3 regions of the Cedecea neteri genome follow, and region 3 is predicted to be linked to each of the others. Evidence: riboswitches for the same ligand, from Rfam matches in the RefSeq annotation. Region 3 holds a riboswitch; each other region holds the start of a gene.
The links. A riboswitch is a leader RNA that binds a small molecule or an ion and turns the genes downstream of it on or off. The one in region 3 is predicted to bind thiamine pyrophosphate.

Region 1: it holds a riboswitch for thiamine pyrophosphate, as region 3 does, so the genes downstream of both, thiC (phosphomethylpyrimidine synthase ThiC) here and LH86_RS18535 (TenA family protein) in region 3, are expected to answer to the same signal.
Region 2: it holds a riboswitch for thiamine pyrophosphate, as region 3 does, so the genes downstream of both, thiB (thiamine ABC transporter substrate binding subunit) here and LH86_RS18535 (TenA family protein) in region 3, are expected to answer to the same signal.

The regions. Positions count from the first base shown of each region.
Region 1 covers NZ_CP009459.1:1,340,462-1,350,533, reverse strand. Annotated here, with positions in the region: gene purH (bifunctional phosphoribosylaminoimidazolecarboxamide formyltransferase/IMP cyclohydrolase) at 1-151, shown strand, start outside; gene purD (phosphoribosylamine--glycine ligase) at 170-1,462, shown strand; gene LH86_RS06355 (DUF1481 domain-containing protein) at 1,509-2,201, opposite strand; gene hupA (nucleoid-associated protein HU-alpha) at 2,216-2,488, opposite strand; gene LH86_RS06345 (YjaG family protein) at 2,675-3,265, opposite strand; gene nfi (deoxyribonuclease V) at 3,309-3,980, opposite strand; gene hemE (uroporphyrinogen decarboxylase) at 3,992-5,059, opposite strand; gene nudC (NAD(+) diphosphatase) at 5,095-5,868, opposite strand; gene LH86_RS06325 (Rsd/AlgQ family anti-sigma factor) at 5,967-6,470, shown strand; TPP riboswitch at 6,521-6,631, shown strand; gene thiC (phosphomethylpyrimidine synthase ThiC) at 6,721-8,622, shown strand; gene thiE (thiamine phosphate synthase) at 8,622-9,257, shown strand; gene LH86_RS06310 (HesA/MoeB/ThiF family protein) at 9,250-10,005, shown strand; gene thiS (sulfur carrier protein ThiS) at 9,989-10,072, shown strand, end outside.
Region 2 covers NZ_CP009459.1:1,854,268-1,864,339, forward strand. Annotated here, with positions in the region: gene LH86_RS08790 (DedA family protein) at 1-552, shown strand, start outside; gene thiQ (thiamine ABC transporter ATP-binding protein ThiQ) at 549-1,247, opposite strand; gene thiP (thiamine/thiamine pyrophosphate ABC transporter permease ThiP) at 1,231-2,841, opposite strand; gene thiB (thiamine ABC transporter substrate binding subunit) at 2,817-3,800, opposite strand; TPP riboswitch at 3,832-3,933, opposite strand; gene sgrR (HTH-type transcriptional regulator SgrR) at 3,983-5,641, opposite strand; gene sgrT (glucose uptake inhibitor SgrT) at 5,729-5,908, shown strand; gene LH86_RS08820 (sugar efflux transporter) at 6,021-7,199, shown strand; gene leuD (3-isopropylmalate dehydratase small subunit) at 7,236-7,841, opposite strand; gene leuC (3-isopropylmalate dehydratase large subunit) at 7,853-9,253, opposite strand; gene leuB (3-isopropylmalate dehydrogenase) at 9,256-10,072, opposite strand, start outside.
Region 3 covers NZ_CP009459.1:3,952,976-3,963,047, reverse strand. Annotated here, with positions in the region: gene zigA (zinc metallochaperone GTPase ZigA) at 1-1,200, shown strand, start outside; gene LH86_RS18550 (ABC transporter substrate-binding protein) at 1,245-2,177, opposite strand; gene LH86_RS18545 (ABC transporter permease) at 2,203-2,973, opposite strand; gene LH86_RS18540 (ABC transporter ATP-binding protein) at 2,970-3,710, opposite strand; gene LH86_RS18535 (TenA family protein) at 3,707-4,387, opposite strand; TPP riboswitch at 4,447-4,548, opposite strand; gene LH86_RS18530 (LLM class flavin-dependent oxidoreductase) at 4,712-5,734, shown strand; gene LH86_RS18525 (MerR family transcriptional regulator) at 5,835-6,563, shown strand; gene LH86_RS18520 (nuclear transport factor 2 family protein) at 6,791-7,225, shown strand; gene LH86_RS18515 (SDR family NAD(P)-dependent oxidoreductase) at 7,222-7,941, shown strand; gene LH86_RS18510 (NAD(P)/FAD-dependent oxidoreductase) at 7,938-9,197, shown strand; gene LH86_RS18505 (DUF1365 domain-containing protein) at 9,199-9,921, shown strand; gene LH86_RS18500 (SAM-dependent methyltransferase) at 9,918-10,072, shown strand, end outside.

The DNA of each region.
Region 1 (10,072 bases), 2.0 Mb from region 3:
GTTCCGCGATGGCATTGATGCGGCAGCCGAAGCTGGCGTGAGCTGCGTTATCCAGCCGGGCGGTTCTATTCGTGATGATGAAGTCATTGCCGCCGCCGACGAGCATGGGATCGCGATGATCTTCACCAACATGCGCCACTTCCGCCATTAATTACCGGAGCGTTTATAGATGAAAGTTTTAGTTATTGGCAACGGCGGGCGCGAACACGCGCTGGCCTGGAAAGCGGCTCAGTCTCCTTTAGTACGTACTGTATTTGTTGCGCCAGGTAACGCGGGCACCGCGCTGGAGCCAGCGCTGCAGAACGTTGCTATCAGCGCGACAGACATTCCAGCTCTGCTGAGTTTTGCGCAGAATGAAAAAATCGACTTAACCATCGTCGGCCCGGAAGCGCCGCTGGTTATTGGCGTAGTGAATGCCTTCCGCGCCGCTGGCCTGAAAATCTTCGGGCCTACCGAAGGGGCTGCACAGCTGGAAGGCTCGAAGGCTTTTACCAAAGACTTCCTGGCCCGCCACAATATCCCAACGGCAGAATACCAAAACTTTACCGAAGTTGAGCCTGCGCTGGCTTATCTGCGCGAGAAAGGCGCGCCTATCGTGATTAAGGCCGACGGCCTTGCTGCGGGTAAAGGCGTTATTGTCGCAATGACGCTGGAAGAAGCAGAAGCTGCCGTCAATGACATGCTGGCCGGGAACGCGTTTGGCGATGCGGGCCACCGCATTGTTATTGAAGAGTTCCTCGACGGCGAAGAAGCCAGCTTTATTGTGATGGTAGATGGCGAGCACGTTCTGCCGATGGCCACCAGCCAGGATCATAAACGCGTTGGCGATGGCGATACTGGCCCGAACACCGGCGGTATGGGCGCTTACTCCCCCGCTCCGGTTGTGACTGACGAAGTGCATCAGCGCACCATGGAACGCGTGATTTGGCCGACCGTGCGCGGTATGGCTGCCGAAGGGAACACCTACACGGGCTTCCTGTATGCCGGGTTGATGATCGACAAGCAGGGTAACCCGAAGGTGATTGAGTTCAACTGCCGCTTCGGCGATCCGGAAACTCAGCCCATCATGCTGCGTATGCAGTCAGATCTGGTTGAGCTGTGCCTCGCGGCCTGCGACGGCAAGCTGGATGAGAAAGACTCTAAGTGGGACGAACGTCCGGCTCTGGGCATCGTGCTGGCGGCGGGTGGTTATCCGGCCGATTATCGCAACGGCGACGTTATCCATGGTCTGCCGCTGGAAGAAGTGGCCGACGGCAAGGTGTTCCACGCTGGGACTAAGCTCAGCGAAGATGACCGCGTACTCACCAACGGCGGGCGCGTATTATGCGTGACTGCATTGGGCGAAACGGTTGCCAAAGCGCAACAGCGCGCGCTGGAGCTGAAAAAAGAGATTCACTGGGAGGGCAGTTTCAGCCGCTCGGATATCGGTTATCGCGCTATTGCGCGTGAAAACGCGAAGTAATCTCGACAGCACACACTAAACCGCCCGCGTGGCGGTTTTTTTATACCTAGAAATCGCCAGGCTTAGGCTGCCAGCTGCAGAAGTTCTGGTTCGCCACCAGCAGCAGCTGTGAACCTTCCGGGGCTTCCAGCCAGGCAATGCTGACGTCAAGGGATGAGTTGCTCTGACGGCGCGCTATATGGCTCAGGGAGGCGCTATCAAGCTTTGGCGATAACGTTTCGCCTTCGCAGGTCGTTACCGTGCCGTTCTGGTGCCAGCGCCCCTGGCGCAGCACAACGTGACCGATGCGAAGCGCTTCACTGGTCTCACGAATACGATTGGCGTTGAACTGGTACAAAGCCACCTGATCGTTAGAAAGCTGCTGCTTCTGACTATTCACTTCCCTCTGCATAAAGCTCAGGTCGCCGTGGTCGTCAAAGCGGACTTTGACATGCTCCGGCTGCTTGCCCTGAATATTGAGTTCGATGAACGTCAGTTTGTCACCCTGCCAGCGGTATTCACCGGTGGTGGTGGCGCCGTGCTGCCACGGGCTAAATGCAGTAAGGATATGGGTGGATTCATCGGCGTTGTCTTTTCGCCAGATGCGCACCACGCCCTGGTCGGCAACATAGCCGGTAGCGGTAAAGGGAGGGAGTTTGTTACTGCTGCATGCCGTGAGCGCCAGTACACCCGCCAGCGCCAGTAGCGGACGCCAGACGGACAAAAGGGGCGTAAACGCCCCTCTGTTAAAACTGTTCACTGACACGCGTTAACTTACTTAACCGCGTCTTTCAGTGCTTTACCAGAAACAAATGCCGGCACGTTAGCAGCAGCAATTTTGATTTCTTTACCGGTCTGCGGGTTGCGGCCAGTGCGCTCAGCACGGTGGTTCACTTTGAAGGTACCGAAACCAACCAGTTGTACAGCATCACCTTCTTTCAGAGACTCAGTAATTGCAGCCAGAGTGGATTCCAGAGCAGCTTTAGCCTGTGCTTTAGACAGGTCAGCCTTGTCAGCAATTACATCAATCAGTTGAGTCTTGTTCATAAGTTATCCTTACAATGTGTTTATCGCTTGCTAAGCATCGAGTGCGACGGAAATGCCTAAAAAGCACTCTCCTGCATACACGCACCGATAGCCACTTTTATTCGCCCCACAAATGTAGACCAGACGGGGGGTTAATTGGAAGCCTCCAGGGAGGACAAATCAGACTGTATGTCACGTTTTACTGTCTTACTGCTGCAAATTTATACCGATATTACTGATACTGGCCTCACGGAGGTCAGCACGAAGCCCTTTAATGAGCTCAATATCGCGTTCTTCGCAGTCCGCCAGCAGCCGGAAAATCTCCCACTGAATGTCCCATTCTTCTTCTACCGCCGGGTTTGCTCTCAACTCCTCGTCGGTCATTTCACGACCGGCCTGAGTCATTTCCAGCATCGCCACCGAAGTGATTGAACATTTACTGACTTCGATTGCGTGCTCCAGCGTTTCACCCGAGAGACGGGAGTGAATAAGCTCACTCAACGCCACGCACGCGTCAATCGCCGGATAGACACCGTAAATATCATAGTCGTCAGCCGCAGGAATTGCCTCTTCAAGTTTCTCTAACTGACTATCAAAGTTCACTTTGGCATCTTTCACCGTTTGGGTTTCCCAAACCAGGTCAAGGATCTTGCGATAAAGCTGGGGATCGCCAAAGCCGGTTTGCTGGCAAAACATGGCGTAGTTCGGGTACATACGCTCGCACAAAGAAGCCATAAAGGTGACGTGCTGCCAGCTTTCCAGCTTCTCCAGGCGTAAATGAATAGGGTTCTGTAACATGACGGTGTCTCAAAGACGGAAAATTAGCGGCAGTTTACCTGAATCACCTGCCGATTGCTTGCAGGCGCTTAAAAGCCGGGCGCCCGGAGGCAACGGCATCGGCCCAACGGGTTGGCTCCGGTAAACGGTAGCCACCCATGCAGCGCTCCACCCAGGCTAACGCTCCGTCGAGGCTTACGCGGTGTCCGGTAGAAATAAACAAAGGATTACAGCGTTTTTTACTGCGCCAGACCCACGCCAGTTGCTCGCCCTTGTCCATCAACGGCGCACGAGCGCCGGGTTCTTCCCCCAACGGTTCAAACTTCCCGCACAGCCGCTTTTTCGCCACGCCAATCGTCGGTACGTCCACCAGCAGGCCAAAATGGCTGGCAACGCCCAGACGACGGGGATGGGAGATGCCGTGGCCATCCACAAACACTAAATCGGGTTTTTGCGACAGCATGCCCCACGCCTCAAGCAGCGCGGGATATTCGCGGAAGGATAAAAAACCGGGGATATAAGGCATGGTGGTGGCAATTCTTGCCACCTGATATTCAACCAACTCAAGAGATGGATAACTCAACAAAACGATGGCCGCGCGGGTGACGTCTCCGCCTTGTTCAAACCCCACATCGGCCCCGGCGATCAACCGAGGTGGATCCTGCTCAAGACGATCCTCATGGATCACCTTTGAGGCCAGATCCAGCTGTTGCTCTCGCAGTAAGGTGAGATCCATCTCTTGCTACCTTAAGCCTGGTGGTATTGCGCGGACAGGCGATGTACTGCTTCCACAAAGACGCCAGCATGCTCTGGCGGAACGTCCTGGTGAATACCATGCCCAAGGTTGAAGACGTGCCCTTCTCCCTGCCCGAAACCAGCCAGGATCGTAGCAACTTCTTCTTCAATGCGTGCAGGCTGAGCGTAAAGCATGGAAGGGTCCATGTTGCCCTGCAGCGCGACTTTATGGCCTACGCGACGGCGAGCATCTGCGATGTCCGTTGTCCAGTCGAGGCCCAGCGCGTCACAGCCGGTTTCCGCCATCGCTTCAAGCCACTGCCCGCCGCCTTTGGTGAACAGCGTCACCGGCACACGGCGGCCATCGTTTTCACGCAGCAGGCCATCGACGATTTTGTGCATGTAGTAGAGCGAGAATTCTTTGTAATCACGGCCGCTCAGCACGCCGCCCCAGGTATCAAAGATCATCACCGACTGCGCACCCGCGCGGATTTGCGCGTTCAGGTACAGCGTCACGCTCTGCGCCAACTTATCCAGCAGCAGGTGCAGTGCTTTCGGATCGGCAAACATCATTTTCTTGATCACGGTGAAGGCTTTGCTGCTGCCGCCTTCCACCATATAAGTGGCCAGCGTCCACGGACTGCCGGAGAAGCCAATCAGCGGCACTTCGCCCTTCAGTTCACGGCGAATGGTGCGCACCGCGTTCATCACGTATGCCAGCTCGCCCTCCGGATCGGGAATCGGCAGCTTTTGAACGTCGGCCAGGCTTTGAATCGGGGAGCTAAAGCGCGGGCCTTCCCCGGCTTCAAAGTACAGCCCAAGCCCCATCGCATCCGGGATGGTCAGAATGTCCGAGAAGAGGATCGCCGCATCCAGCGCATAACGGCGCAGCGGTTGCAGGGTAACTTCGCAGGCCAGCTCGGCATTTTTGCACAGCGACATAAAGTCACCCGCCTGAGCGCGCGTCGCCTTATATTCCGGTAAATAACGCCCTGCCTGGCGCATCATCCACACCGGGGTGACATCTACCGGCAAGCGCTGCAGCGCGCGCAGGTAACGATCGTTCTTCAGTTCAGTCATGTTTACCTTTCCTTTAGCTGTATCGCCGCAGTCTATCATTCATAGTCCGCGCGACACAGGGCGACGGTATCTTCAATTAAGCGGCGCGCCACGGTGCCCGGCGGCGGTAACAGCGGCAACTGGTCATAGCGATACCAGCCCGCATCCAGCAGCTCTTTCGGGTCAATCTTGATTTCACCACTGTGATAATCCGCCATGAATGCAGTCATCAGTGACTGCGGGAACGGCCAGGGCTGGGAAGTTACGTAGCGCAGGTTTTTCACCTGAATGCTGCTCTCTTCCATGACTTCGCGAGCCACCGCCTGCTCCAGTGTTTCGCCCACTTCGACAAACCCAGCCAGCACGGTGTAGACGCCGTTGCGGTGGCGCGTGTGCTGAGCCAGCAAGATATGATCTTCCTTACGGATAGCGACAATAATGCAGGGGGCGATTTGCGGGTAATAGCGTTCGCGACAGTGCCCGCAGAGCATCGCCCATTCGTTTTTGCTGAAGTGCATTTCATGCCCACAGTAACCGCAATACTTATGCGAGCGATAAAACTCTGCCAGTTGGACGCCGCGCCCGGCCAGTTGGAACAGGCCCACATCGCGATCCAGGAGCTGGCGCAGCGAGCCCATGTCCGAGCGGCGATTTTCGCGAATCAACCAGACGGGCTCACCTTCCCACTCACCGATATCCAGAGCGCGGCTGCCTATGAGCTGAAATTCTGCCGCGCTGCCGTGAGGTAAGTCACCCTGCGGCAACCATATTTTTTGCTCATGGCTGACTATCCACCAACCATGATCTAAGTTTTGAATAACACGTTCCATAACCTGGTGCACATCCCCGTGTTCACTGATATAAACAATTAGTTTTTACTTTTTTGGGTTAGTTTGCGTTCAATCTTTTAACTCACGGAGTCTCAATCATGCTGAACCAGTTAGCCAATCTGACTGAGCGCGTTGGTGGTAGTAATGAGTTAGTTGACCATTGGCTGCAGGCCCGTAAGCACCTGTTGGTCGCCTATTACAACATGGTCGGGATCAAGCCTAACAAGGAATCGCACACCGCGCTCGACGAAAAAGCGTTAGACAATTTTTGCCACGGCCTGGTGGATTACCTCTCTTCCGGTCATTTCAGTATCTACGAGCGAATCATCAGCAACCTGGAAGGCAGCAGTCCGCTGCTAAGCGCAGCCCAGCTTTACCCTCAACTGGAAGCTAACACCCAGCAAATCATGGACCTCTACGATTCCCATCTGGAAAACGCCATCGACCGCGACAGCTGGGTCGAGTTTCAGCAGGCGCTGTCGGAGATTGGCGAGTGCCTGGAGTCCCGCTTCACCCTTGAGGATAAGCTAGTCCTCCTGGCTATTGATAACAACCTTGACGGCAGCGCCAGCGATCCTGCCGGGCTGGCAAGTCCAGCTTGAGTTGTTAGCTATTAACGAGTAATTTACAACTTTCCCGCCGCAAGGTGGGATCATTCTTGTCGGAGTGCCGAGTGCGTTATGCACCGGCTGAGACCGTTAATTCGGGATCCGCGGAACCTGATCAGGTTAGAACCTGCGAAGGGAACAAGAGTAATTCTGTCTTTGGGTACACCCGTTCTCGGGCGGCCCATATCCATTACTCCTTCCGTTGTCCTGACAAGCCATATCCTGACTAAACCTGGAATGAGCTATGTCTGCATCTGAAAAAAAACCTGGCCGCCGCGAACAACGCGCCGCCGCCCAACACTTTATCAACACGCTTGAAGGCACCGCCTTCCCTAACTCCAGACGCATCTATCTGACCGGATCACGCGAAGATATCCGCATCCCGATGCGCGAAATCCAGCTCAGCCCAACGCTCACCGGTGGGAGCCAGGATGCCCCGCAATATCAGCCGAACGACGCTGTCCCCGTCTACGATACTTCCGGCCCCTATGGCGATCCCGACATCGCCATAAACGTGTTACACGGGCTAAATCCCCTACGCAGCGCCTGGATTGCCGACCGAGGCGACAGCGAAACGCTGGATGAACGCAGCTCCGCTTACACAAAAGCGCGTCTTGCCGACGACGGCCTGGACGAATTGCGCTTTGAAACTCAGTCCAAACCTCGCCGGGCAATAGCAGGACAATGCGTCACCCAGTTGCATTACGCCCGCAAAGGCCTTGTCACCCCGGAGATGGAATTCATCGCCATTCGTGAAAATATGGGGCGCGAGCGCATTCGTGATGCTGTCCTGCGCCACCAGCATCCCGGTGAAGGGTTTGGGGCCCGCCTGCCGGAAAACATCACGCCGGAGTTTGTCCGGGATGAAGTCGCCGCCGGGCGAGCGATTATTCCCGCCAATATCAACCACCCTGAATCAGAGCCGATGATTATCGGCCGCAATTTCCTGGTGAAGGTCAATGCCAATATCGGCAACTCGGCGGTCACGTCTTCTATTGAAGAGGAGGTGGAGAAGCTGGTGTGGGCCACCCGCTGGGGGGCAGACACGGTGATGGACCTTTCAACCGGCCGCTATATTCACGAAACGCGGGAATGGATCCTGCGTAACAGCCCGGTGCCCATCGGCACAGTCCCCATCTACCAGGCACTGGAGAAAGCGAACGGTATCGCCGAAGACCTGAGCTGGGAGATGTTCCGTGACACGCTGCTGGAGCAGGCAGAGCAAGGCGTGGATTACTTCACCATTCATGCGGGCGTGCTGCTTCGCTATGTCCCGATGACCGCGAAGCGCCTGACCGGAATTGTGTCACGCGGGGGATCAATTATGGCGAAGTGGTGCCTGTCCCATCATCAGGAAAACTTCCTGTATCAGCACTTCCGTGAAATTTGCGAAATCTGCGCCGCCTATGACGTTTCCCTTTCCCTGGGCGATGGCTTACGTCCGGGCTCCATCCAGGATGCCAACGACGAAGCTCAGTTTGCCGAACTGCATACGCTGGGCGAGTTGACCAAAATTGCCTGGGAGTACGATGTCCAGGTGATGATTGAAGGCCCGGGGCATGTGCCGATGCAGATGATTCGCCGCAACATGACCGAAGAACTGGAGCATTGTCACGAAGCACCTTTCTACACCCTTGGTCCGCTCACGACCGATATCGCGCCGGGATATGACCACTTCACCTCCGGCATTGGCGCCGCCATGATTGGCTGGTTTGGTTGTGCGATGCTTTGCTACGTCACGCCGAAAGAGCACCTCGGCCTGCCGAACAAAGAGGACGTTAAGCAGGGGCTGATCACTTACAAGATTGCCGCTCACGCCGCGGACCTGGCCAAAGGGCATCCGGGCGCGCAAATACGCGACAACGCGATGTCCAAAGCACGCTTTGAATTCCGCTGGGAAGATCAGTTCAACCTGGCGCTCGACCCCTTCACCGCCCGCGCTTACCACGATGAAACCCTGCCGCAGGAATCCGGCAAAGTCGCGCATTTCTGTTCCATGTGCGGCCCGAAGTTTTGCTCTATGAAGATCACCCAGGAAGTGCGCGATTACGCTGCCAAACAGGCGAGGGATGCTGGCATGGAAGATATGTCCCAACACTTCCGCGCCCGGGGCGGTGAAATTTATCTCAGACAAGAGGAAGCATAATGTCCAGACTCATTTTCCCAGCCACGTCACGCAGGCTGGGCCTTTATCCAGTCGTCGACAGCGTGGAGTGGATCGAACGCCTCCTCGGGGCGGGCGTCAAAACCATCCAGCTCCGCATTAAAGATAAACGCGATGCAGACGTTGAAGCTGACGTCATCGCCGCCATTGCGCTGGGCGAACGCTACAACGCCCGCCTGTTCATCAACGACTACTGGCGACTGGCCATCAAACACGGCGCCTACGGCGTACATCTCGGCCAGGAAGATATGGATGTCGCCAATCTGGCGGCGATAAGCGAAGCCGGGCTTCGGCTGGGGCTTTCAACCCACGACAACATGGAAATGGATCGCGCCTTAAGCGCTAACCCGTCCTACATTGCGCTGGGCCATGTCTTCCCTACCCAAACCAAGCAAATGCCCTCCTCCCCGCAGGGGCTGAATAAGCTGGCAGAACATATCCAGACGCTGGGTGATTATTCCACTGTCGCCATCGGCGGGATAAGCATCAATCGTGTGCCTGCCGTGTTAGCTACCGGCGTGGGCAGCGTCGCCGTCGTCAGCGCCATTACGCAGGCTCCCGACTGGCGAGCGGCCACGAGGCAATTACTCGACCTGGCAGGAACTGGCGATGAATGACGCGGATTTTATGCGCTACAGCCGCCAGCTGCTGCTGGAAGACGTGGCGATTGAAGGGCAGGAAAAACTGCTGTCCAGCACGGCGCTGGTCGTCGGTCTGGGCGGCTTAGGTTCACCTGCCGCGCTGTATCTCGCCGCCGCTGGCGTAGGCAAGCTTATCGTCGCGGACGATGACAAGGTGCATATCAGCAATCTCCAGCGCCAAATCCTGTTCACTTCAGAAGATATTGAGCGCCCGAAATCTTCGGCGGCCCACCAGCATTTGCAGCGCCTTAACCCAGGCGTAAAAATTGTTTCGCTGACAGAGAGGCTGACGGGGGATTCTTTGACAGAAGCCGTGCACGAAGCCGACGTGGTGCTGGACTGTAGCGACAATATGGCAACCCGCCAGGCGGTTAACGCCGCCTGCGTGGCCGGGAATACGCCGCTTATCACCGCCAGCGCCGTCGGTTTTGGCGGCCAGATGATGGTCCTGACACCGCCCTGGGGGCATGGCTGCTACCGCTGCGTCTGGCCTGACGAGAGTGAACCTGAACGCAACTGCCGCACCTCCGGCGTCATCGGCCCGGTCGTGGGCGTGATGGGTACCCTCCAGGCACTGGAAGCCATCAAATTGCTGACCGGTATGGCACCGGCTACTGGCGAGCTGCGTCTGTTTGACGCCCGGCAGCACAGCTGGCGCACGCTAATGATGCAAAAATCAGCCACCTGCCCGGTCTGCGGAGGCCACGATGCGCATTCAGTTTAACGATGAACCTCTGGAATGTACGGCTGGCCTGACGCTCGCAGCCCTTCTGGCCCAGCTTGATCAGGGC
Region 2 (10,072 bases), 2.1 Mb from region 3:
ATCTCATTCTGGCTTGGGCAGCGTTTCAAAGGGCCGCTGCACCGCTGGTCATTTATGAAGAAGAATAAGGCCCTGCTGGATAAAACCGAACACGCGCTGCATCAGCACAGCATGTTTACGATCCTGGTTGGGCGCTTTGTTGGCCCTACGCGCCCGCTGGTGCCGATGGTTGCAGGCATGCTGGATTTACCGCTGGCCAAGTTTCTGCCGCCGAATATCATCGGTTGCCTGCTCTGGCCGCCGCTCTACTTTTTGCCGGGGATCCTTGCCGGAGCAGCTATAGATATTCCCGCGGATATGAAAAGCGCCAGCTTCAAGTGGCTGCTTTTGGCGGTGGCTTTACTGCTTTGGCTGGCCGTGTGGCTGTGCTGGCGTTGGTATCGCAGCGGTAAGCGTGGCTCAGATCGACTGGCCCGCTATTTACCGCAGGCCCGACTAAACTGGCTGGCTCCGCTTATGCTTGTGGTGGGCATTGGCAGTTTTGTGGCCTTGCTGCAGCATCCCTTGATGCCGGTTTACTGGGACATCCTGCGGAAGGTGCTGTCGCACTAACTACCGATCCCCAACAGCGCGGAGGCGCTTGCCTCCCCGCTAAGCAACGTGCCCGTTTCGCCGTCCCATGCAATGCGCCCGTCTTTTATCACGATGCTGCGGCTGGCAATGCGGGCGGCATCTTCAATGCTGTGAGAGACCATCAGCAGCGCCAGCTGTTGCTCCCGGCACAGCTCGTCGAGCAGCTGCAGCATCTCTTTGCGCAGCGCCGGATCCAGCGCCGAGAAAGGTTCGTCCAGCAGTAAAACGGGCTGCTGACGAACCAGGCAGCGGGCCAGGGCAACGCGCTGCCGCTGGCCGCCGGAAAGCTGAGACGGCAGACGATCCAGCATGTCAGTTAACCCCACGCGTTCCGTTATTTCCTGCAACCGCAGCTTCTGGGCTTCATCAAGTTTCATGCCCGGATGCATGCCCAGGGCGATATTTTGCCGGACGGTCAAATGGCTAAACAGATTATTTTCCTGGAAGAGCATGGAAACCGGGCGAGCTGAAGGCGGTGTCCGGGTGTGATCCACGCCGTCGATGACGATGCTGCCGCTGGCAGGCGCCAGGAATCCGGCGACCAGGCTCAGTAACGTACTTTTTCCCGCCCCACTTGGCCCCAGGATGGCGATTCGTTCCCCCGCCGCAACCTTCAGGGAAAAGCGTATGGGTAAGTGCTGGTACAGCCAGGTTACATCAGTCAGAGTTAGCATCTTGCCCCGGAAGTTTTTCAATCAAGGTAAACAGCAGAAAACAAAGCAGTAGCAGGAGCAGCGCTGTGACCGCGCCGTCCTGGCTGCGGTAAGAGCCGATCTGCTGATACAGCCAGAAGGGTAGCGTGCGGAAGTCTTCATTACCGAACAGCGCCACCACGCCGAAATCGCCAATGGACAGGACGCAGGCAAAGGCCAGCGCCTGGGCTATCGGGCGTTTCAGCGCTTTTAGCTCAATAAATCGCAGGCGATTAAAGCCGCTGATATCCAGCGACTGGCAAAGCTGGGAGTAGCGTTCCGCCACGTCTCGCATGGGGTTTTCGAGCACTTTCAGGGCGTAAGGAATCGCCATCAGCGCATTGGTAAAAATAACAATCGCATCGGCGGATTGCGGCAAGCCCACGGTATTGTTTAGCAGCAAGAAGAAGCCGGTGGCGAGGACGATACCCGGCATCGCCAGAATCAACATGCCGCTAAGTTCAATGGCCTGCCCGGCGAAGCGTTGGTTACGAAGCCGAAGTTCACGCGAGCTCCAAAGCAGCATCAGCGTGAGGATCACGCTGATAAGCCCGGCAGCAATAGCAATGCGCAGTGAAGTCCAGAGCGCGTTCCAGAGCGCAGGCTGCCGCAGCACGCTGCCCATGCTGCCGTTAATCCCATCGACCATTACCGCCAGCAGCGGCGGGAGCAGTAGCAGCAGGGCGAGCAGAATAAGCAGGCCATCGCTAAGTTTTCGGCGCAGAGAATCCTGCGGATCGCGCCAGCCCTGAAGCTGGCTGACGCCGACAGGAATCGCTTTACTTAACTTCTGGCTCAACAACACTAGCCCCAGGCAGCACGCCATTTGTAGCAGCGCCAGCAGCGCCGCTTTGGCCGGATCGTAGTCGTAACTGAGTGCCTGGAAAATGGCCAGTTCGATGGTGGTGGCCTGCGGGCCGCCGCCCAGAGAAAGCACGGTGGCGAAGCTGGCGAAGCAAAGCATAAAAATCAGGGCGCCAACCGGGAGTATTTGTCGACGCAGCCAGGGCCATTCGACGAAACGGAAAAAATGCCAGCCCTGCATCCCCAGCTGTGCCGCCAGCTGGCGCTGTTCAGAAGGGATATTGTTCAGCGCCTGCAGCAGAAGGCGGGTCGCCATCGGCATATTAAAGAAGACGTGCGCCAGCAGAATGCCCTGCAGGCCATAAGGGGAAAAGTGCCATTCAAAGCCCAGCCGGCCACAGAGCGTTGCCAGCCAGCCTTCTCGCCCATAAACGGAAAGAATGCCGAAGACGGCGACCAGCACCGGTAGCACCAGCGTCATGGCGCAAAGCCGCAGCAGCGCCAACCGGCCAGGAAAACGGCGGCGGTAGAGCGCACGGGCTAAAAATATTGCCGGGAAAACGGAAAGTGCGGCGGAAAGAAAGGCCTGCCAGAAGGAGAAACGCAGGACGTGCCAAAGATAGCCGTCCTGTAAGAGGGCAAAGACATCCGTCTGCGGAGCGTTAAGCCAGAGCGCCAGAAAAGCCGCCAGGGCTACCGCCACGACCAGCGTCGCGGCAAATAGCCCTGGATACAGCCAGCCTGGTATTAGTGGCTGACGGCGCGTTGCCATTCATTGATCCATGCTGCGCGCTGGGTGGCTACCTGCTGAGGAGTAAATTCCAGCGTGGTTTGCGGTTTCACCAGGCTGTCGAAGCCAGCCGGTAACGCCACGTTGGTTACCGGATACATCCAGTTGCCGGTAGCAATGGTGTTCTGGAAACCCGGTGTGGCGATGAATTTGATAAATTTCTCGGCGAGTTCAGGCTGTTTGCTGTTCGCCAGCCGGCCCGCGACTTCAACCTGCAGGTAATGCCCTTCGCTGAAATCCGCGGCGGCGTAGTTGTCTTTCTTCTCTTCAATGATGTGGTAGGCCGGGGAGGTGGTATAGCTCAACACCAGGTCGGCTTCCCCTTTGAGGAACAAGCCGTAGGCTTCGCTCCAGCCTTTGGTGACGGTGACGGTTTTTTTCGCCAGCTTTTGCCAGGCTTCCGGGGCTTTATCGCCGTACACTTTTTGCATCCACAGCAGCAGGCCAAGTCCTGGGGTGCTGGTGCGCGGATCCTCGTAAATCACCTTCCATTTTTGGTCGCTTTCAACCAGTTCTTTCAGGCTCTTTGGCGGGTTTTTTAGCTTGTTTTTGTCATAAACGAAAGCAAAGTAGCCGTAATCGTAAGGTACGAAGGTGCTGTTCTTCCAGCCGCCGGGTACCTGAAGAGTGGCGTTTTCGACGTTAGAGGGCGCAAACAGTTTGGTTTGCGTGGCGGCCTCTACCAGGTTGTTGTCCAGCCCCAGCACGACATCTGCTTTGCTGTTCTTGCCTTCCATGCGCACGCGGTTTAGCAAAGAAACGCCGTCTTCCAGCGCCACAAATTTCAGCTCGCAGTTACAGTCGGCCTCAAAGGCTTTCTTCACCGCCGGGCCAGGGCCCCAGTCGGCGGCGAATGAGTCGTAGGTGTAGACGGTTAATACAGGTTTAGCGAAAACGGGCATGGCGGCGAGCGCCAGCAGCGGCAGAAACTTTTTGAACACTTTGCACCTCAGTAAAAGGGGGCAAAGGAATTGAGTTGAGTGTCTCAAATCCCTTCGCCGGCGTTATCCGGATCAGGTTCGACGGGTATTATCTCAGCGCGGACAAACTGTCCTGGCACCCCGTTGAGCAGGGAGGATTCTACTGATTTCCTTTGGGTTACGGAAGTCATGTTACGAAAGCGTTATGGGCCCGGTGGGGCAAACCAGGCGGACTTGAAATCAAACCAGCCTAGCGTGTTCATCCGCACCCCGCGCATACTGCGTTGGCCTTCAATGCGCAACCAGTGGTGAATCAATGGGATAACATCATTGCGCTCCAGCATTTGCTTGCACCATTCCGGCAGGGCCAGCGTTTTGCTGTGCCAGCGACGGGCATCGCCCTGCCAGTCGCCAGGGATGCATTTTTGAATCAGTGGGACTTCGTAAAGCTGGGCAAACAGGGAGTATTCCAGCGGCATGGTGAAATTCACGCTGTTCAGCCAGATATCGCTCTCGGCCTCGCCCTGATGCCATTCAGCATAGTCTATCTCCTGTACAACCAGCTTCACGCCCTGTTCCGCCAGTAATTCGGTCATGATGCTACTGATCACCCGGTGCTCGACGTGGTCACGGTAGTAGGTGAGCGTAATGCTCTCAAGTCCAGCAGGTTTAGGGAGCAATGGCCCGGGCCTCGAATGGTGCCAGCGCGGGAGCAATCCATAAGCCGGGAACCAGTATTGCTGATACTGCTCGGTAGCGCGGTAGATAAGGTTAACCGGGGAGAGGATATGCCCAATCCACTGGCGCACGTCTTCATTGATGCCCAGGCTGGATCGGCTGTCGAACAGCAGGTAGTAGCAGCCTTCTTCCGGGCGGCTTTCCACGGCTTTTTCGCTGTCCGGCATGCCCTGGAGTTGCACGCCGCAGCTGGACTCCTCGCCAACTTCCGGCAATACCCAAAAGTTGACCTCGTCAATGAGCGCCCGGAAGCCAAAGTAATCATCAAACGCGTGGATCTTTAGCTGGTTACGATTGTTTCTCGCGACGGAATAGGGGCCTGTGCCGATAGGCTGGCTGGCGAAATTTGTCATCGTTGTCCATTCTCGCGGCAGGATCATGGCGTTGACGCTGCCCAGCAGCCACGGCAGCCAGTCATCCGGCTGGCTAAGGTGAATATCCAGCGTCCAGAGCGTCGGTGAAGTGATTTGCGTGATATGAGCAAAAAGCGGCAGGGCGTTGATGCGCTGTAGGGAAGAGATAATATCCAGCATGTCCAACTCACGCCCATGGTGAAAATGGATGCCGGGGCGCAGGAAGAAACGCCAGCGTAAAGGGGATATTTGTTGCCAATGGTGAGCAATATCCGCTTCGAGTTCCCCATTTTCCTCATTTATACGCGTCAGGCCGCTAAAAATCTGGCGGGCAATGTGGGTTTCGGAGCGCCTAAGCGCCGAGCCGGGCAGCAGATTCAGCAGCGGCCGATAGTAAAGGACACGCAGAATGTGTCGACCCTGGCGAAAGCTGCGGCCAAGATGAGAAATGAGCATCTGGCGGACAGCGGCTTTATCGCCGACGATTTGGACTAGCTGATCGATGCGATCCTGCTCCAACAGATCTTCCGCCCGCTGCTGCTGAAGCGCCAGCCCGGTATAGAGGAAAGTGAGCTGCGAGCGCTTGCCTCGTCCGGCTTCCGCCTGCCAGCTAAGCCAGCCTTTTTCCTGCATAGCATTAAGCAGCGTACGCATATGGCGGCGGGAACAGCTCAGCAAATCCGCTAAATCATTCAGCGTGGTTTCCTGAGGTTTGCCTTCGCAGCATTGCCACAGGCGGATGAATTGTTGTTGCAGGCGAGACGAAGACATAAAAGAGGAACTCCTGGCGGAAACTCATCAATTTAACTTTCCCTATATTACGCCAATAATCATCCTCGATGAAGCGAGGAGGTGTTTATGAAGCGGTCATCACCTGCGAAGTTTTTCCAACAGTACTTTGCCGCAACACAGTTTGTTTGCTCTGGATGGCTGGCTCGCCTGACGGTGGAGCAAAGACTAAGGATGCTCGAAGACTTGATGCAGTGGGAGGTTACAACCCCGATGCCCGAGAACGCCAACGCGCCGACTCATGTGTGACTGAGTATTGGTGCTTTTCACCGGCCAGCAGCTGTTTACTGCTGGCTTTTTTCGTTTAATCTTTACGCATTTAACAAATACCTCGGACTACATCTCCTTTTAAGGACATTCCATGCTCTGGTTTTTGACCCGCGCACGCCGTTTTAACCCTGTATACGCCGCCTTTATGGCCGTCTCTTTTATGATTGGCGTGGCCGGGGCGCTACAAGCTCCGACGCTTAGCCTCTTTTTAACTCGAGAAGTCGAAGTGAGGCCGTTTTGGGTAGGTTTGTTTTATACCGTGAATGCGATTGCCGGGATTGGCGTCAGTTTGCTGCTGGCCAAAAGGTCGGACAGTCGGGGCGACCGGCGCAGGCTGATTATGGTGTGCTGCGTGATGGCGGTGGCAAACAGCGTTCTTTTTGCCTTCAATCGTCATTATCTGACGCTGATTACGCTTGGCGTGATGTTTGCTTCGGTAGCCAATACAGCAATGCCGCAGATCTTTGCCCTGGCGCGTGAATACGCCGATCGTTCCGCCCGTGAAGTCGTGATGTTTAGCTCGATCATGCGTGCGCAACTTTCTTTGGCGTGGGTTATCGGGCCGCCGCTCTCTTTTATGCTGGCGCTGAAATACGGCTTTACCACAATGTTCCTTATCGCTGCCGGAATATTTGTCATTTCACTGGCGCTGATTATTTTCGCGTTGCCGTCCGTGCCGAGAGTTGAACAGCCCGCAGAGGTGGCGATAACGCAGGTCAGCGGCTGGAAAGACAGCAATGTACGGATGCTGTTTATCGCCTCAATGCTGATGTGGACCTGCAACACCATGTACATCATCGATATGCCGCTGTGGATAAGCCAGGATCTCGGGCTGCCGGATGAGCTGGCGGGATTATTAATGGGCACGGCGGCAGGACTGGAGATCCCCGCGATGATCCTCGCTGGCTACTACGTGAAGCGCTTTGGAAAACGTAACATGATGGTCGCGGCCGTGGCTGCGGGTGTCCTGTTTTATGTCGGGCTGACCCTGTTTCACTCTAAAGCGGCGCTGGTGGTCTTACAGTTGTTCAATGCGGTGTTTATCGGGATCATCGCCGGGATAGGTATGCTGTGGTTCCAGGATTTGATGCCGGGAAGGCCCGGTTCTGCGACGACGTTATTCACCAACAGTATTTCAACGGGCGTGATTCTGGCCGGGATACTGCAAGGGGCGCTGGCAGAAGGTTTTGGTCACTATTCCGTTTACTGGCTGATGGCGGCGCTTGCGGTGGTCGCGCTGTTCCTGACTAGCCGGGTTAAGAACGTTTAAGAGTTTCCCCTCTCATGGGTGAGAGGGGAAAATGTACTACCGCATAAATGCCGGCAGTTTTTGCTCGTAGCCAGAAATAGCGGCTTCGTGCTGCAGCGTCAGGCCGATGCTGTCCAGGCCGTTCAACATGCAGTGACGGCGGAAGCTATCCAGCTCAAAGGTATAACGCTTCTCGCCCGCCTGAACCGTCTGGGCTTCCAGGTCGACGACAAACTTAATGCCAGGCTGGGCGTCGACCAGTTTGAACAACTCATCCACCTGCTCATCGCTCAAGATAACCGGCAACAGCTGGTTATTAAACGAGTTGCCGTAGAAAATGTCCGCAAAGCTTGGCGCAATCACCACTTTGAAACCGTAGTCGGTTAATGCCCACGGGGCGTGCTCGCGAGATGAACCGCAGCCGAAGTTTTCGCGCGCCAGCAGAATTGAGGCACCTTTAAATTCCGGGTAGTTCAGCACGAATTCCGGGTTAGGGACTTGTCCTGCATCGTCCAGAAAACGCCAGTCGTTAAACAGATGTGCGCCAAAACCGGTACGGGTGACCTTCTGCAAAAACTGCTTCGGGATAATGGCATCGGTATCGACGTTCGCCGCATCCAGCGGAACGACCAGGCCGGTATGTTGGATAAATTTCTCTGCCATGGTGGTTCCTCTTATTTCAGTGTACGAATATCGGCGAAATGACCGGAAACGGCGGCTGCGGCTGCCATCGCCGGGCTGACCAGGTGAGTACGCCCACCGCGGCCCTGACGGCCTTCAAAGTTACGGTTGCTGGTGGAGGCGCAACGCTCGCCAGGATTCAGGCGGTCGTTGTTCATGGCCAGGCACATGGAGCAACCCGGCAAACGCCACTCAAAACCGGCTTCGATAAAGATCTTATCCAGCCCTTCAGACTCGGCCTGAGCTTTTACCGGTCCGGAGCCTGGCACAACCATAGCTAACACGCCAGGCGCGACTTTGCGGCCTTTGGCGACTTCAGCTGCTGCACGCAGGTCTTCGATACGTGAGTTGGTGCAGGAGCCGATAAATACTTTATCAATAGCCACTTCGGTCAGCGGGATACCTGGTTTCAGGCCCATGTAAGCCAGCGCTTTTTCTGCCGATGCACGCTCAACCGGATCGCTGAAAGATTCTGGGTTAGGGATATTGTCGGTAACAGAAATCACCTGGCCTGGGTTGGTTCCCCAGGTCACTTGCGGAGCAATGTCGGCGGCGTCTAAGGTGACGATAGTGTCAAATTTCGCGCCTTCGTCGGTGTTGAAGGTTTTCCAGTACTCGACGGCTTCATCCCAGTCAGCCCCTTTTGGCGCATGCAGACGGCCTTTTACATATTCGAAGGTGGTTTCATCCGGCGCAACAATCCCGGCTTTTGCCCCCATTTCGATAGCCATGTTGCACAGCGTCATGCGACCTTCCATGCTCAGCGCACGAATAGCATCGCCGCAGAATTCAACCACGTGACCGGTGCCGCCTGCGCTGCCGGTTTTGCCGATGATGGCAAGCACGATATCTTTGGCCGTGATCCCCGAAGCTGCCTTGCCCTGAACTTCAATTTTCATGGTTTTCGCGCGACCCTGTTTCAGGGTCTGCGTTGCCAGGACATGCTCAACTTCGGAAGTCCCAATCCCAAAAGCCAGCGCGCCGAATGCGCCGTGAGTCGCGGTATGGGAGTCGCCGCACACGATGGTCATGCCCGGCAGGGTGATCCCTTGTTCAGGCCCCATAACGTGAACGATGCCCTGATAAGGGTGATTCAAATCGTACAGCTCAACGCCAAACTCTTTGCAGTTCTTCATCAGTTCCTGCATCTGAATACGGGCCATCTCGCCGGAGGCGTTGATGTCCTTAGTTTGGGTCGACACGTTATGGTCCATCGTGGCGAAGGTTTTCCCCGGTTGGCGAACCGGGCGGCCATGGGCACGCAATCCGTCAAAGGCCTGCGGGGAAGTCACTTCATGCACCAGATGGCGATCGATATACAGCAGCGGTGTCTCTTCCGGGGCTTCATACACGACGTGGGCGTCGTATAACTTCTGATATAAAGTTCTGGCCATGATTATTTCCCCTGAGCGATGTAGCGGGCGATGATGTCGCCCATTTCGTCGGTGCTGACTGCCTGACCGTCGCGGGCTAAATCGCCGGTACGGTGGCCTTCTTCTAACGCGCGATTAATGGCGCTTTCGATAGCCTGCGCGGCCTCTTCGGCATCCAGGCTGTAGCGCAACAGCAGCGCCAGCGACAGGATCTGCGCGATAGGGTTGGCAATGTTCTTCCCGGCGATATCCGGTGCTGAACCACCCGCAGGTTCGTATAAGCCAAAGCCTTGTTCGTTGAGGCTGGCGGAAGGCAGCATGCCCATAGATCCGGTGATCATGGCGCATTCGTCGGACAGGATGTCGCCGAACAGGTTGGAACACAGCAGAACGTCGAATTGCGATGGATCTTTAATTAACTGCATGGTGGCGTTGTCGATATACATGTGGGACAGCGACACATCCGGGTATTCTTTAGCGATTTCGTTGACTATTTCGCGCCACAACAGTGAAGTTTGCAGCACGTTTGCTTTATCAATGGAGGTCACTTTGCTGCGGCGCTTGCGGGCAGATTCAAAGGCGATACGCGCAATGCGCTCGATCTCAAAGCGGTGGTAAACCTCGGTATCGAAAGCTTTCTCGTGCATGCCGCTACCTTCACGGCCTTTCGGCTGGCCGAAGTAAATCCCGCCTGTCAGTTCGCGAACGCACAGAATGTCGAAGCCGTTTGCCGCAATGTCGGCGCGCAGCGGGCAAAATTCTTCCAGGCCCTGGTACAGGCGAGCTGGACGCAGGTTGCTGAAGAGTTTGAAATGTTTACGCAACGGCAGCAGGGCACCG
Region 3 (10,072 bases):
CACAGTCGGCCAAAGAAACTGCCCGTTACCGTGCTGTCCGGTTTTTTGGGCGCCGGAAAAACTACTTTGCTGAACCATATTTTAAATAACCGGGAAGGGCGGCGGGTGGCGGTGATCGTCAACGACATGTCCGAGGTGAATATTGACGCCGCACTGGTGCGTGAGGGTGGTTCCAGTCTGACGCGCACCGATGAAAAACTGGTGGAGATGAGCAACGGCTGTATTTGCTGCACGCTGCGTGAAGATCTGCTGGTGGAAATCAGCCAGCTTGCCCGGGAAGGGCGTTTTGATAACCTGGTCATCGAATCTACCGGTATTTCCGAACCGCTGCCCGTGGCGGAAACATTCACTTTCGTGGATGACAAGGGCGAAAGCCTCTCCGATATCGCCCGGCTCGACACCATGGTGACGGTGGTGGACGGCTTTAACTTCCTTCGGGATTATGAATCCTACGACAGCATTCAGTCTCGCGGCGAATCCATGGGCGAAGAGGACGAACGTACCGTGGTCGACCTGCTGATTGACCAGATAGAGTTTTGCGACGTTCTAGTTCTCAACAAAACCGATCTGATCGGCGACGCAGAGAAACGCCGCCTGATGTCCGTCCTGCACTCCCTTAACCCACGGGCAAAAATCATCACTTCGGCGTTTAGCCAGGTGAGCCTGGACCAGGTTCTGGATACCGGGCTGTTTGACTTCGATGCTGCAGCCCAGGCGCCCGGCTGGCTAAAAGAGCTACGCGGGGAGCATACGCCGGAAACTGAAGAATACGGCATTCGTAATTTTGTTTTTCGCGCCCGACGCCCCTTCCACCCGGCGCGTTTCCAGATGGTGACCGACGGCGGGCTTAAAGGCGTTATTCGCTCTAAAGGGTTTTTCTGGCTGGCGAGTCGCCCTCATCATGCCGGATCCTGGTCCCACGCGGGCGGCGTGATGCGCCAGGGGCTGGCAGGGATGTGGTGGGCCAGCATTCCCCGTGAACAGTGGCCGCAGGATGCCGAAAGCCTCCGGCACATTTTAAAGCACTGGGAAGACGGCATCGGCGATGCGCGCCAGGAGATTGTTTTCATCGGCATTGATATGGATGAGGCGAGTCTGCGCGAGAAGCTGGAGTATGCCTTACTCACCGATGCCGAAATGGCCGAAGGCCCTAAAGCCTGGGCCCGGTATTACGATCCGATTGATGCCTGGTTTGACTGACTGAATGCCCGGCTGCCCGTTGGCAGGCGGCCGGGCCATCTGGCTTAGTGCAGCTCTACGGCGTAGTCATCCACCGGGGTGATTTTCTTGATCAGCTTGTTATCAAACAGGAACTGCTCATAGGCCTGGTAGCGGGCGCGGTCGAGTTTGGCCGGGTCGGCAGCAAACAGCGGCAGGCTTGCCTGCCAGGCCTGCTTATTCAGCTCGGTATTCAGTTCCGCATGGGCTTTGGCAAAAGCCTGCCAGGTTTCCTGCGGATGCGCCTGCAGGTACTCGTTGCCTTTTTTCAGCGCGGCGAAGAATTTTTTGATCTTCGCTTCATTCGCCGTTTTGCGATTCGCCACAAAAATCAGCTCATCGTAGGCCGGGACGCCGTAGTCCTCGACGTTAAACACCACCGGGGGCTTACCCTGAAGCTTCAGCTCGAGCGCTTCGATATTGCGGTAGCCGCCGATCACCGCATCCACCTGGCCCGCCAGCAGGGCACTGGTGAGCTGGAAGTTGACGTTGATGAGCTTCATTTCTTCCGGTTTGACGTGCTCATGCTCAAGCATGGTGGCAAGCGTCGCCTGCTCGATACCGCTGACGGAATAGCCGATTTTTTTGCCTTTGAGATCCGCCGGAGATTTAATGTTTTGATCCAGCGTCATCACGGTGTTCAGCGGGGTGTTAATCAGCGTCCCGACGCGCACCAGCGGTAGACCCTGATCGGCAAAGAAATGCAGCTGCGGCTGGTAGGTAATCGCCAGATCTGCCTGCCCGGCGGCAACCAGGCGCGGCGGCAGAGCAGGGTCAGACGGGGGAACAATCTTCACGTCCAGCCCCTCGGCCTTAAAAGCGCCAATTTGTTCTGCCACCATAATCGGCGCGTGATCGGGGTTAATGTACCAGTCCAGCACCAGGGTCAGCTTTTCGGCGGCTGAGGCCTGAGCGGCAAAGGCGGCGGTGAGCAGCAGGCCACACAGCGTTTTTTTCATCTTCTTAATTCCTTCATTAAGGCGGTTATTCGTTGTTTTCAGGCGACCAGACAATCAGCCGCCGCAGCAGGGCATCGACCGCCAGCCAGAGCAGAACGGTCATCAGGACTAAAATAAACAGCGCGGCAAAGCAGACATCGGTTTGCATGCGGGCGTTGGCGTTGAGCATCACGTAGCCCAGCCCTTCGGCAGAACCCACCCATTCGCCAATAATTGCCCCGATGGGGGCGACGGCGGCGGCCATGCGCAGCCCCGAGCCAAAAGCAGGCAGCGCCGCCATCAGTCGGACGTGCCTCAGCTGCGCCCAGCGTGAAGCCCCCATCGTGCGAGCCAAATCCAGATAGTCGTTATTCACCCGGCGCAGACCGTCAAAGAACGACGACACCACCGGGAAGAAAATCACCAGCACCGCCATCGCCACTTTGGCGCTCATGCCAAAACCGAACCACAGCACCAGCAGCGGCGCCAGGGCAAAGACCGGGATCGCCTGGCTGGTGAGTACCAGCGGCATCAGCCAGCGCTGGAGGCGGGGGGAAAACATCATGCCCAGCGCCAGGCCTGCACCCAGCAGTACGCCCAGAATTAGTCCGCTGATAATCTCTAAGGCTGTGACCAGCGTGTGCCAGGCGAGATAATCGCGGCCATCCCATAAAGCCAGCGCTACCGAAGCGGGAGAGGGCAGAAGAAAGGCGGGAATATTGCCGAGGGTAAGCAGGTACCAAAGCAGCAGCAGCCCGGCAAAAACGGTCAGCCCACGGCGCAGGCGGGTAGCATGAGTGTCTGACGTCGGCTTCATTCGGCGGCCCTCATTAACTGCTGCAGCAGCCCGGCCTGGCTTTGGAGCAGATCCACATCGTCCGGCGCGCGGGGCGGTTGCCCGGCAATAACATGCGTATCGTCAATGCCAGCAGGCCAGCGGGAGAGCACCAGCAGGCGATGGCTGAGCCGACAGGCTTCCATCGGATCGTGGGTGATCAGCAGCACGGTATTTTTCGCCAGCAGCCTGGCCGCCAGATCCTGAATGGCCGTGCGGGTAATGGCATCCAGCGCCGAAAACGGTTCATCCATCAGCACTATCGGGCGCTTTTCGTAAAGCGTTCTGGCGATGGCGGCACGTTGCCTCATCCCGCCCGAAAGCGAAGCTGGCAGGGCTTTGGCATAGCCAGCCAGCCCGACCTGTTCAATCAAATGCTCCGTCCATTGCCTGTCGACTGTTTCACCACGCAGGCGAGCACCGAGGGCCACGTTCTGCTCAATGCTGAGCCACGGGTAGAGCAAATCTTTCTGCCCCATCCAGGCGATGCGCCCGGCAACCGGCAGCCCATCGCTACAGGTCACGCTTCCTGCACTGGCCTGCGACAGCCCGGCGATAATCTTTAGCAGGCTGGTTTTACCGGCTCCGCTCGCGCCCAATAGCGCCACGAAGCTGCCGCCGGGAATATCAAAATTCAACCGCTCAAAAATGGTCTGCTGACCAAAGCGCAGGCTGAGATCGCGCACCTGAATGCCCGGCGAAGTCGCGCTGTCGATCATGAGGCATTCAGCCCCATCTGCCAGAACGCGGACTCAAGCTGCGTCGCGGTGGTAAAAATCTGCGATAGCTCCGGGAAACGGCTTTCCGCGCCACGCTGCTGACCTACCGTTTCGAGCAGTTGCACAGCGGCCTGCACGCCGATGAGGTAGCCCTCATCGCCGTAGTTACGGATCCAGTTCGCGTAGGGATTGCCTGCCATCACCGTGTCGGGGCTATGCAGCAGGCCAAGGCCGATTTCTGCATATCCGGCCACGCAGGGCAGCAGCGCCGCCAGAAGATCGAGCGCGTCGCCTGAATGGCCAATATCCAGCACGTAGCGGGTGTAGTTCATGGTTTCCGGGGCTTCCGCCTCGGCCGCCATTTGCGTTTCATCCAGCCCCCAGCTTTGACAGTAAGCCACATGGAGTGGCAGCTCGGAGACAATGGCATTCAGCGAAGCGGTCGCGGTGCGCATCTCCGGCAGAGTGCGGAGCTTGCTCACCAGCAGGGCGTAGGCGCGGGCAAAGTGAATCAGGAAAAGATAATCCTGAGTCAGATAGCGCTGAAATGCGGCTTTAGGCAACGTGCCGGCGGCAAGCTGCTGTAGAAAAGGGTGAGCGACGTAATCCTGCCAGTGCTGGCCAGCCTGCTCGCGCAGTCGTCCGTAAAGACCATTTTCGAAAAGTGGGGTGTACATGGGACCTCCTGGGTAAATGGAGATCCGGGCGCGCAGAGGTATGAACAGACAATAACAGAGCTGTGATTGCCGACCGTCCCTTCGCTGGCATGACCCAGATCAGGTTCAAAGGGTTCGGCTTGCGCCATCTCAGCCCATACAGGACACCCCTCGGAGGTGCCTGTTATACGACATTTACTTTTTGATTACAATCGCCGGGCAGCGTCGTTGCCCCCACTGAAACCGACGATCCGTTTAGTGCGGTATCGCAATATTTTGCTGGCACCCGGGGTGGGAATTTTGTCACTGTAGGCCAGTTACCTCCGAGTCTAAGGACGATATCCGATGAAAAAGATTGGCTTTCTCTCGTTTGGCCACTGGTCGCCTGCCGCCCAGTCCGGCACGCGCTCCGCGGCGGATACGCTGCTGCAGTCCATCGACCTGGCCGTTGCCGCCGAAGAGCTTGGCGCGGACGGGGCTTACTTCCGCGTGCACCATTTTGCTCGCCAGCTAAGCTCGCCTTTCCCCCTGCTGGCAGCAATCGGGGCGAAAACCAAACGCATTGAAATCGGCACCGGTGTGATCGACATGCGCTATGAAAACCCGCTTTACATGGTAGAGGATGCGGGCGCGGCGGATTTGATATCCGGTGGCCGCCTGCAGCTTGGGATCAGCCGTGGCTCGCCGGAACAGGTGATCGACGGCTGGCGCTATTTTGGTTATGTGCCCGGCGAAGGCGAAACCGAGTCTGACATGGCGCGTCGTCATACCGAAGTGTTCCTCGAGGCGCTGAAAGGGGAAGGTTTTGCCGAGCCGAATCCGCAGCCAATGTTTCCTAATCCGCCGGGGCTGCTGCGTCTGGAGCCGTTTTCGGCCGGGCTGCGGGAGCGCATCTGGTGGGGGGCAAGCTCCAACGCGACCTCTGTTTGGGCAGCGCAGTTAGGAATGAATCTGCAAAGCTCCACGCTGAAAACCGATGAAACCGGCGAGCCGTTCCATATCCAGCAGGCGAAGCAAATCCGCGCTTATCGGGCCGCGTGGAAAGAAGCGGGCCATACGCGTGAACCGCGCGTTTCCGTCAGCCGCAGCATCTTCGCGTTAATGGACCAGCGCGACCGCAACTACTTCGGCGGCAGCGGTAAAGAAGGCGACCAGGTTGGCTACATCGAGCCACAAACCCGGGCCATTTTCGGCCGCAGCTATGCCGCTGAACCGGAACTGCTCATTAAGCAACTGGCGCAGGATGAAGCGATTGCTGAAGCCGACACGCTGCTGTTAACCGTGCCAAACCAGCTGGGCGTGGATTATAACGCGCACGTGATCGAATCTATTCTGAAGCACGTTGCACCGGAGTTGGGCTGGCGCTAAAGGGCATCGGGGCTGAAAAAAGTGCAAACACTTGGCTCTTCATTCAGCCCTGCATAATCCGTAGTATATTGTGAGTATTCATGGTTATCAGGTGCTCTTCATGTCTTACTCCATCGGCGAATTTGCCCGGCTGTGCGGGATAAACGCCACCACGCTTCGTGCCTGGCAGCGTCGCTATGGCCTGCTCAAGCCAATGCGAACCGATGGCGGTCATCGGCAGTACAGCGATGAAGATATCCAGCAGGCGCTTAACATCCTCGACTGGGTGAAAAAAGGGGTGCCGGTCAGCCAGGTGAAGCCGCTGCTGGCCCGGCCTGAAGCACGTCGGGCGAACAACTGGTTGGGCCTGCAGGAAAGTATGCTCCAGCGGCTCAATGAGGGAAAAATCGAATCCCTTCGCCAGCTTATCCACGATGCAGGCCGGGAATATCCGCGCGCGGAACTGGTGACGGAAGTTTTACGCCCGCTGCGCAGTAAAGTCTCGGCCAACGTACCGGCGATCATGACCCTGCGCGAGATCCTCGACGGCATCATTATCGCCTACACGTCGTTTTGCCTCGAAGGGGATAAAAGAGCGCCCGGTGACAACTGCCTGATTACCGGCTGGCATCTGAGCGATCCCTGCGAAATCTGGCTGGAAGCGCTCAGGCGAACCGGCCAGGGGCACCGTATCGACGTGCTTCCCGTGCCGCCAGCCGTTCTGGCCCCGGAAATCTTTCCTGACCGAAAATGGCTGCTGGTCACCTCTGGTAAGCTGACGGCGGCACGTAAAAAGCAGCTTGAACTCTGGCAGCAGCAGGGCGCTACGCTCGAGATCATTCCCCTCTAGGTTCGTTTTCCCCCTCCACAACATGCTCATCAAATGACCTGCTGAAAACACGGCGGGTCGATATTTGCTGTCAAAAAATAAAATTTCCGCATTACCTTTCTGCTTCTAGTGCATTGAAATAATTGTCTTTTTAAAAATATCACATTCTAAACTTGGACAAATTTAAGTATTTGTGCAAGTTTTAATTATACAACAACGCCAGATGCTTCACCGCGAGGGTGAAATTCATGGGCACAACGCCAACCGCCATTCATCGCTTTATTGATTATTACGCCGGGTTGGACAAGCAGCCGCCCTCGGCGCTGGCCGGGCTTTACGCCGCCGAGGCCATACTCATCGATCCGTTTGGCGAACATCACGGGCTAGCTGAGATCCAACGCTACTTCGCTCATCTGCTGGCCAGAGTGACGTCCTGCCGTTTTGTTATAGATCCCCCGCTATGTGACGAGGCGCGTTTTGCCGTCAGTTGGACAATGCACTGGTCTCACCCGAAGATTGCCGGAGGTGAAGGGCTGTCCTTGCCTGGCTGTTCGATCGTTGATCTCGAGAATGACCTGATCGTTCGCCAGCGCGACTATTACGATGCCGGAGAAATGCTGTATGAACATCTGCCCCTGCTGGGGTGGGCGGTTCGCAGCGTGAAAAGCAGGGTGCGCCCATGATGACTGTCCTCATTACGGGCGCAAGCTCCGGCATCGGTAGCGGGCTGGCAAAATCCTGGGCCGATGAGGGGCATCGCGTCATTGCCTGTGGCAGAGATGCGGCTCGGTTGGCCACGTTGCAGCAGCACAGCTCAAACATCGCGGTACGTCAGTTCGATATGACCGACCGGGATGCCAGCCGTGAGGCGCTGGCCGACTGCCGGGCCGATCTGGTTATCCTCTGCGCGGGAACCTGTGAGTATCTGGATAACGGTCGGGTGGATGCCGCGCTGGTTGAGCGGGTGATGACGACCAATTTTCTTGGGCCGGTCAACTGCCTGGCCGCCCTTCAGCCACAGCTTGTTGCCGGCAACCGCGTGGTGCTGGTCAGCTCGATGGCCCACTGGTTGCCTTTTCCACGGGCAGAGGCCTATGGCGCTTCCAAAGCCGCGCTGACCTGGTTTGCCAACAGCCTGCGCCTGGACTGGGAGCCGAAAGGAATTGCCGTCACGGTGGTCTCACCGGGCTTTGTGGACACGCCGCTAACTCAAAAAAACGACTTTTCCATGCCTGGCCGGGTGAGCGTCGATGATGCGGTGAAAGCGATTCGCCGTGGCCTGGACAAAGGCAAAGATGAGATAGCTTTCCCGACGGGTTTCGGCCTGGTGATGCGCCTGTTGGCGGGGTTACCTGCAGGTCTACAGCGCCTTTTTTTGCGCAGGATGGTTCGATCATGAACATCGCTATTATCGGCAGTGGCATCGCCGGGCTGACCTGCGCCTGGCGACTCGCCGGACACCATCAGGTGACCCTTTTTGAAGCAGAGTCCAGCGTGGGAGGGCATACCGCCACGGTGGATGTGGCTACGCCACAGGGCACCTACGCCATCGACACCGGGTTTATTGTCTACAACGACCGGACTTATCCGCGTTTTATGGGCCTGCTGAGCGAGCTTGGCATTCGTGGGCAAAAGACGCAGATGAGTTTTTCGGTGCATAATCCGCAAAGCGGGCTGGAATATAACGGCCACACATTTAGCTCGTTGTTCGCCCAGCGTCGAAACCTGATTAACCCGGCATTTTGGGGGCTGCTAAAAGAGATAGTCCGTTTTAACCGGCAGGCAAAAGCCGCGTTGATGGGAGAGGTTGATCCCGAGGCGACATTGCAGGACTTCCTTGCTCAGCAACAGTTCAATGCCTTTTTTGCTCGCCACTACATTTTGCCCATGGGGGCCGCTATCTGGTCCTCGTCGCTGGAAGAGATGCGCCGTTTTCCTCTGGCGCTGTTTCTGCGCTTCTTTGAGCACCACGGCCTGCTGGATATCACCCAGCGCCCCCAGTGGTATGTGGTCCCTGGTGGTTCACGGGAATACATCCGGGCGATGCTGGCTCAGCTGGGCGAAAGGCTGACCGTGCATCTCAACACCCCGGTGCAGCGGGTTATCCGTCATCACGACGGTGTTAACATCGAGCTGGAACACTCAAGCCAGGCGTTCGATCAGGTGATTTTTGCCTGCCACTCTGCTCAGGCGATGGCGATGATTGAAAATCCCACTCAGGCTGAACGTGAAGTGTTGGGTGATATTGGCTGGCAGCGTAACGAAGTGGTATTGCACAGCGATCGCCGCTGGTTGCCGGAACGAGAACGCGCCTGGGCAAGCTGGAACTACCGCCTCAGTTCGCAGGAACGGGCCAGCGCCTGCGTCACTTACAACATGAACATTCTGCAGGGGTTGCCGAAAGAAGCCCCGCTGTTTTGCGTGACGCTTAACCCGGACACGCCCATCGAGCCCCGCTTCGTCTGGCAGCGCTTTGTCTACGAGCATCCACTCTTTAACCCGCAAAGCTGGCGCGCACAGGCGCGTCGCGGCGAGATAAACGGCCACCAGCGAAGCTGGTTCTGCGGTGCCTATTGGTACAACGGTTTTCATGAAGACGGCGTGCACAGTGCGCTGGATGTGGTGCAAGGCATTGCGGCCGGAGGAGGGCAATAACATGAACAGTTGCCTTTATGAGGGGATCTTGCGCCACCGCCGCCTTCAGCCTAAAACGCACCACTTTACCTACCGCGTGTTTATGGCCTGGCTTGATTTAGACGAGCTTGATGCGCTGCCGGGAATTGGCATCCGCCGTAACCGTTTCGCCGCTGCCGCTTTTCACGATGCGGATTACCCGCTGGGTGTACCGCTCAAAGAGAAAGTTCTGGCGCGGCTGAAAGACCTGACGGGGGAGCAGCCTGAAGGGCCAGTCATGCTTCTGACCCAGCTACGCTACTACGGGTTCCACTTTAATCCGGTCAACTTTTACTACTGCTATGACGGCGACAACGCCCTGCGCTGGGTTCTTGCCGAGGTGCGTAATACTCCCTGGAACGAGCGCCATTACTATGCTGTCGATGGGCAGACGTCACGTCCGATTGAAAAAGCCTTCCACGTCTCGCCGTTCAACCCGATGGACATGGTGTACCACTGGCGTTTTAACCCTCCCGGCAAAACGCTGCATATGCATATTGAAAATCATCAGGCCTCGAAAGTGTTTGATGCCACGCTGTTGCTGCGCCGCCAGCCCCTGACGCGCAAAAATCTGACGTCCATGCTGCTGCGTTTCCCGGCCATGACGTTAAAAACTGCGGTCGCCATTTACTGGCAGGCGCTGCGGCTGTGGCTCAAACGTGTGCCTGTTTACAATCATCCGGCTAGCAGGAGTGAACGTTCATGACCAATTCCGCCTATGCGCTTGAACCCGATGTGCCGCGCAGCGTCCGTATCGCACGCTGGCTGCTGTTTCGCTTGTTGAGCGGCATAGAACAAGGGTCTGTCACCGTGCGAGAAGGATCGCAGACCTTCCATTTCGGCGATGCAGCCGCCTC